2 regions of the Paenibacillus woosongensis genome follow, and region 2 is predicted to be linked to the other one. Evidence: riboswitches for the same ligand, from Rfam matches in the RefSeq annotation. Region 2 holds a riboswitch; the other holds the start of a gene.

Region 1 (3,414 bases), 2.5 Mb from region 2:
TGGGAGGCTTCGATAACGCCTCGGTCGACTTCACGCAGCGCAGTCTCAACGAGACGTGCGAAGAACGGAGCAGCTCCGATGACCAGCGGCGGGATCGTTCCCTGTACGCCCATCGATACCCCAACGATAGCCCGGGTCAGCGGAATAAGCGCCACGATCAGGATGACGAATGGAACCGACCGGAGAATGTTGACGATCAGCGACAGAACTCTATAGAGCAGGCCGATAAACCAATGGTTCGAGCGCGAGAAGCTGTACAGCAGAATCCCGAGCGGCAGGCCGATCAGAAAGGTAAACAAGGTCGCATAGCCCATCATGAGCAGCGTATCGCCCGTGGCGACGCGCATCTCGTCCCAGTTCACTTTGGAAAAATCCAAATTCGACATTACCCGATCACCTCCACATCAAGATCGCGTTGCCGCAGCAGCTCCAGCGTCTCATCTACCTTGGCATTGTCTCCTTCGAAGGATACCGTCAGCTGACCGTATGGCGTATCCTTAATCGTTGAAATCGTGCCCTGCAGGATGGCGAAGTTGACCCCCGTCTCCCGGACGACCTGAGACAGTACGGATTCATAGGTTTTGGCGCCCAGAAACGTGATTCTGACCAATCGCGCCCATGCTGGCAGCGGAACCGAGGAGGTCTGTCTAAAGCCTTCGTCGCCGGCTAGCTCCCGGCTGATGAATTCGCGCGTAACCGTATGCCGCGGCTTCAGGAACACTTCGGTCACCGGCCCCTCCTCAACGATGCCGCCCTGATGAATGACGGCAACCCGGTCGCAGATACGCTGAATGACATGCATCTCGTGCGTGATCAGCAGAATGGTCAGATGAAATTTGCGGTTAATCTCCAGCAGCAGATTCAGGATGGAATCCGTCGTCTGCGGATCCAGGGCTGACGTCGCTTCGTCGCAGAGCAGCACGTCAGGGTCGCTGGCGAGCGCCCGGGCGATGCCGACCCGCTGCTTTTGGCCTCCGGACAGCTGTGCAGGATATTTTTTCTGATGCTGAGTCAGGCCGACGAGCTCCAGAAGCTCGTTCACTTTAGCGGCTATTTGCAATTTCGGAACGCCCATCAGCTTCAGCGGAAATGCGATATTATCATATACGGTCGCCGAGGACAGCAGATTGAAATGCTGAAAAATCATCCCGATTTTCCGGCGCTGCTGCTGAAGCTCTCTCCGCTTCAGCTTGGTCAACTCCACGCCGCCTACCCAAACCTCGCCCTCCGTCGGCCGCTCTAGTAAATTAATGCAGCGGATGAGCGTACTTTTGCCGGCCCCGGAATGACCGATGACCCCAAATATTTCGCCCTTTTTCACGGTAAGGTTCAGCCCGGACAAAGCAGTGGTCGCTTTTTTTTTGTTGCCGTATGTTTTAGTGAGCTGTTTGAGTTCAATCAAGCTAGTGTCCCCCCGTTACACATAAATAGACTCCTTATAAAATTAACCCTTCCGCGTACTGCCGATCATATAAATAAAGAGCCCTGCAGATTCCGAGGGCTCTCTTTACGTAAAGACAATGCCTTCTCATCTACCAAAACCGCTCGCTCTTTCACGCCTGCGATCTTGAAGGAATTAGCACCATGACATTTGCCGAAAGCTGCGGTATCCATGCCACACTTCTTTGCAAATCGGTTGCTGGGCTTCATCGGGCCTTTCCCTCCGCCTCTCTTGATAAGAAAATATGAAATTTTATGAAAGAACATCATTGAATTTTTCTGAAACTATTCTAGAAATAGAGTATAGATTCTTTCCTTGCGTTTGTCAAAGGAAATTACTTTATATCTAGGCGCTGAATCTGTTTAACTTTTTTCCATCTTTGGTTCGTGTAAACAAATACCGTATGCAATGTCTCGCACACCATCCTATACCCATGCTCCAAATCTTCCAGATTCTTGTCGAGGTCTTCTAGCTCGAGCTTGTTGTTCAGCCCCTGATGCCGCTGCCACAAGTCATCCTGCATTTCCGCGTTCATATAGTGGATTTCGGTATTGCGGCGGCGGCGCAGCACGCTCATCGCTTCCTTGTGCCTGTCCTTAATAGCAAACAGGTCGTTCGCCAGCTCCGGATGCACCTTCAAATACCTGAATTGACGCAGCACTGTGAAATAGGAAAAATGCGCCTTCACTTTGGACGTCTTCAGATCAAACAGCTCGTTCAGCACCGTTCCCAGCTTGTCCAATATGGAGAAAACGCGAATGAACCCATCCTTGTAGAAGTACACGTACCGGGCATAATCATTCTTCTCAGCGGGAGGCATATCCTCCAAATAATCATGCGTAACCTTCCGCCGAAAATAATTAGCTGCATATTTGCACTGCTCCAGCTCATCAAGGGAAGAAACCAAGCCGAAAATCCATATTTCCAGCTTGCGAAAATCATGCGAGGGATCTTGATGCAGCTCCATTTCTTTTCGAAGCAGCTTGATTGTCTTGTCCATGGCTTCCATCGTATCCGCCAATATTCCTTCATTCCGTCTCGGTGGTTCGCCAAGCAGTGCGCGCAGCATATCCATTCCTCGCTTCCCTGGATGAGATCACAGCTTTAGTGTGACAGGCATTGAACTAACTCATAAGACCGTGCTTCAATAGCTTACGATTGGCCGGGTTTGATCGCTGTTTCCTGCTTCTGTCCCTGCGCCTGCTCGCTATGCAGGCGGCTCATTTGCCAGGTTCGTACGCATAAATAGGATAGCACTCCGAACAGGGCTGCCAACACGACGATATGCGCTAGCGACGTAAACAAATAAACGTGATAATTGTTCATCGTAAAGACGATGCCTGCCCCGGTAAATATCTGAATGACTGCAAGAATCGTCGCCGTCAATCCCAAAGCACGCACCTCGCCGTTGCCCGGATGCTTCCAGTAGGCAATATGCCCCATGATCGCAATGAGGATCATCAGCAGTGCAGCGGCCACCCGGTGGATAAAGGCAATCGCCACGCCGCCCGTCAGTTCTGGAACCAGTTGACCGTTGCAAAGCGGCCATCCCAGACACCCGCCTGCGGAATCGGTATGGCTCACGTATGCGCCAATGTATACGACGATATAAGTATAACCTGTCGCCGCCCATACGAGGTTGCGGAAGGCCTTGGACACCCGGACGGCCGGAGCCGAAGGAGCCCGTCCCTGCCTGGCTTCATCCTCGCGGATGCCAAGCGCCAGCATGATCGAGCTGGCAAAGGCGATCAGCGAAAAGCCGAAATGCAGCGCCATGACCGCCGACGACGTCGGATAAACGACGGCCATCGCGCCCATAAAAGCCTGAACCATTACAAATATTAGGGCCAGCAGCGCGTAGGTCTGCAGGTCTTTGCGATTCTTGCGGTACCTCCAGAAGGCCACGAACGCCGCGACGGCAAGCAGGCCGGCAGCCCCGCTGACCGCCCGGTGCGAGTACTCAATCAATGAGG
Region 2 (3,414 bases):
ATAACGCGCGTCGGAAACTTTAAATGAGAAAATTCCCGTATTTCCGCTCGATTGGGCATTCTGAATCTCATAGCCAGGATGATCCGGCAGCCCCGGATAAAATACTTCAGTCACTTGCGGATGGTTCTGCAAATATTTAGCGATGGCTAGCGCATTGCTCTGATGCCGCTCCATACGCAGCGCCAGCGTCTTCATTCCCCGCATAAGCTGGTAGGAATCCGTTGGTCCAAGCACCGCCCCGATAGAATTATGCAGAAAAGCCATTTCCTCGGACAGCTCTTTGCCTTTGGTCACAATAAGACCCGCCAATACGTCGTTATGCCCTCCGAGATACTTCGTCGCGCTATGGACCACAATGTCGGCCCCCAGCTCGATCGGGCGCTGGAAGAACGGAGTCAGCAGCGTATTGTCGACAATCGTCAAAAGGCCGTGATCACGTGCCCACTGGCTGACCGCTCTAATATCTGTGATCATCATCAGTGGATTCGTAGGCGTCTCGATGATTATCGCCTTCGTGTTTGGCTGTTTAGCTTCTTCAAGGGCGCTTAAATCATTCGTGTCTACATAAGATGCGGTAACTCCGTATTTGGACAATACCCGCTCCAAAAGGCGGTAAGTTCCCCCGTACAGATCGAGCGATACGATCAAATGGTCGCCGCTGGCGAACAAAGTGAATACCGTCTGCAGCGCAGCCATGCCGGAACTACAGGCAAATCCAGCGTCTCCGGACTCGAGCGCGGCCGCCGCTTCCTCCAGCACCGCACGGGTCGGGCTCTTCGTCCGCGAATAGTCGAATCCGGTGCTTTGGCCGAGACGCGGATGGCGGAAAGCCGTTGCCTGATAGATCGGATAGTTTACTGCACCAGTAACCGGCTCCTCAACCGATCCGATCTGCGCAAGTACACTTTCAATGCGGTACTTCTTCTCTGACATTTAACAATCCCTCCACAGCCTATATATGATAAATGAGTCCGCCCTGCTGATCGATATCATAAGGCGTCTCTTGATACACATAGTAATTCAACCAATTGGAGAATAATAAATTTGCATGGGATTTCCAGGTCGACTTCGGTGTGCGGGACGGATCGTCATTTGGAAAATAGTTGACAGGCAGAGCAATATCCAGTCCTTTCGCTACATCGCGGTCGTACTCCCATTTCAGTGAACAGGGATCGTACTCGGAATGCCCGGTGACGAAAATGTGCTTGCCGTCCTTCGTCGCGACAAGATACACGCCCGCTTCCTCGGATTCGGCCAGAATATCGAGCTCCGGCACCTTCTCGATGTCGCTGCGTTCCACGTCCGTATGCCGGGAATGCGGAACCTGGAACACCTCGTCAAATCCCCGCAGCAGCTTGACGTTGGGAATGTTTACGGTGTGCGGGAACACGCCGAAGCATTTCTCTTGAAGCGGGATCTTCCGGACCCCGTAGTGATAGTACAAGCCGGCTTGGGCCGCCCAGCAAATATGCAGGGTTGAAGTGACGTTTGTCTTGCTCCACTCAAAGATCCCTTTCAGTTCTTCCCAATAGTTCACTTCTTCGAATTCCAGCTGCTCGACCGGCGCGCCCGTAACAATCAGTCCGTCGAACCGGCGCGATTTGATTTCGTCAAACGTCTGGTAGAACATTTCGAGATGCTCCGCGGGCGTATTTTTGGACGTATGGGACCGGGGATGGAGCAGAACGATTTCCACCTGCAGCGGCGTATTCCCGAGCAGACGCAAAATTTGCGTCTCGGTCGTCTCCTTCGTCGGCATCAGGTTCAGAATGGCGATCCGCAGCGGACGAATATCTTGGCGGTAAGCCCGGGATTCATCCATCACGAATATATTTTCGTTCTCCAGTACTTCTTTTGCCGGTAAATGATCAGGAACTTTAATTGGCATACTTTCTTCAACTCCTTCTTTCGACAAAACGTTGTTGTTGTGCGCAGTCATCCTATAGTAGAAAGCGGACGCAGCCGATACAAGAAAAACCTTTCTCGCTTAGAGAAAGGTCTTCATCGATATCATGAATGCGCCTCTCTCATCTCTCAGAATCCGAAAACGCCTATACGTCAACGGATCTGCAAGAATTAGCACCGTACGATTAAATCGCCGGTTGCCGGGTATCATCGGGCCAGTCCCTCCACCTGCTCTTGATAAGATTTCGCCATATTTAATTATTTACGGAACACTTTCATTCCCTGAGATCACTTTAAAGGATAAATAGGCTTCCGTCAAGAACCCAGCGCTGATTTGACACCACCTGCAGGTCTTCGCCATATGCTGAAAAATAGCCCCAATATGCTAGGTATGGCTTGATCATGTCATATGTCAGGGTTATACTAGACAAGTGTTAATCAGCTTATGAGCAAAGAGGTGAAACCGATTATGGAAGGCGACCCGAGTCCGCAGAGAACTGCCCCACAACAACAATGGCATAGGAAATCGATCAGCAGAGCGCTCACGGATGAATTGGGGCTCTTTCGTTTTCGTTTCCCGGTGTTTTCATAAAACGCCCGTTTAGGCGTTGCCGGCTGCTGGTCCTTTTTCCTGTGCTCAACCTAGAGCATATTATCCGAGGGATTTGGGGAAAAGGAGAGTGATACCCTTGAAAATTCGTCATGTCAAAGACGGCGTATTTACAACGGTTGATGATGTGGAACTAACGACCACGGCACCGGAGGAAGGCTTTTACTGGATTGATGCGGACGGTGAGGATCTGCAAATACTGCAGCCGCTGTTCTCCTTGCATGACCTGGCCGTAGAAGACTGTTTAACGGAAGAGGAGCAGCGTCCGAAAATCGAAACGTATGACAATCACTATTTCATTGTCGTGAACAGCATCCGCTTTGACGATGAAGAGATCTTCCTGCGGGCTCTGAATATTTTCCTGGGCCGGCATTATATCATTACGGTAACCAACCAAAAAATCAACGAGCTCCGCGCGGTCAAGCCGATACTTTGGGAGCAGGAGGTCAGCGAGCCTGACCGGTTCCTGTATCTGCTCATTGACCTTGTCGTGGACAACTATTTCACGGTCAGCGACCGGATCGAAGCAAAGATCGAGAAGCTGGAAGAAGATATCCTCATGCATACGAAGCGATCTCATCTAAGCGAGATTATCGGCCTGCGAAGCGAAATTTTGTGGCTGAAGAAGATGCTTGGGCCACAGAAGGAAGTTATCAATATTTTAAACAAAAAGGATTTGCGCCTGATCGATGATCAGCTCCAGAAATATTTCAGAGATATATACGAGAACGCTGTAAAAATCTCCGAGAACTTTGAAACGTTCCGGGAGCTGATGGGCAACTTGCGAGAAGCCTACCAGTCTTCGATCGCCAACCGGGCGAACGAGATTATGCGCGTCTTTACCGCAATTACAACGATTTTCATTCCGCTGACGTTGATTACAGGTATTTACGGGATGA

What was found. Region 2 has a riboswitch for S-adenosylmethionine ahead of metA (homoserine O-acetyltransferase MetA). Riboswitches for the same ligand answer to the same signal wherever they lie in the genome.
Region 1: linked by a shared signal. The riboswitch ahead of QNH46_RS19845 (methionine ABC transporter ATP-binding protein) and the one ahead of metA (homoserine O-acetyltransferase MetA) in region 2 are both predicted to bind S-adenosylmethionine.

Annotation. Positions count from the first base shown of each region.
Region 1 is NZ_CP126084.1:4,326,882-4,330,295, forward strand. Features, by position in the region: gene QNH46_RS19840 (methionine ABC transporter permease) at 1-386, opposite strand, end outside; gene QNH46_RS19845 (methionine ABC transporter ATP-binding protein) at 386-1,402, opposite strand; SAM riboswitch class I at 1,526-1,682, opposite strand; gene QNH46_RS19850 (Cthe_2314 family HEPN domain-containing protein) at 1,776-2,510, opposite strand; gene QNH46_RS19855 (COX15/CtaA family protein) at 2,594-3,414, opposite strand, start outside.
Region 2 is NZ_CP126084.1:1,809,325-1,812,738, reverse strand. Features, by position in the region: gene QNH46_RS08095 (aminotransferase class I/II-fold pyridoxal phosphate-dependent enzyme) at 1-933, opposite strand, end outside; gene metA (homoserine O-acetyltransferase MetA) at 953-1,888, opposite strand; SAM riboswitch class I at 2,025-2,149, opposite strand; gene corA (magnesium/cobalt transporter CorA) at 2,595-3,414, shown strand, end outside.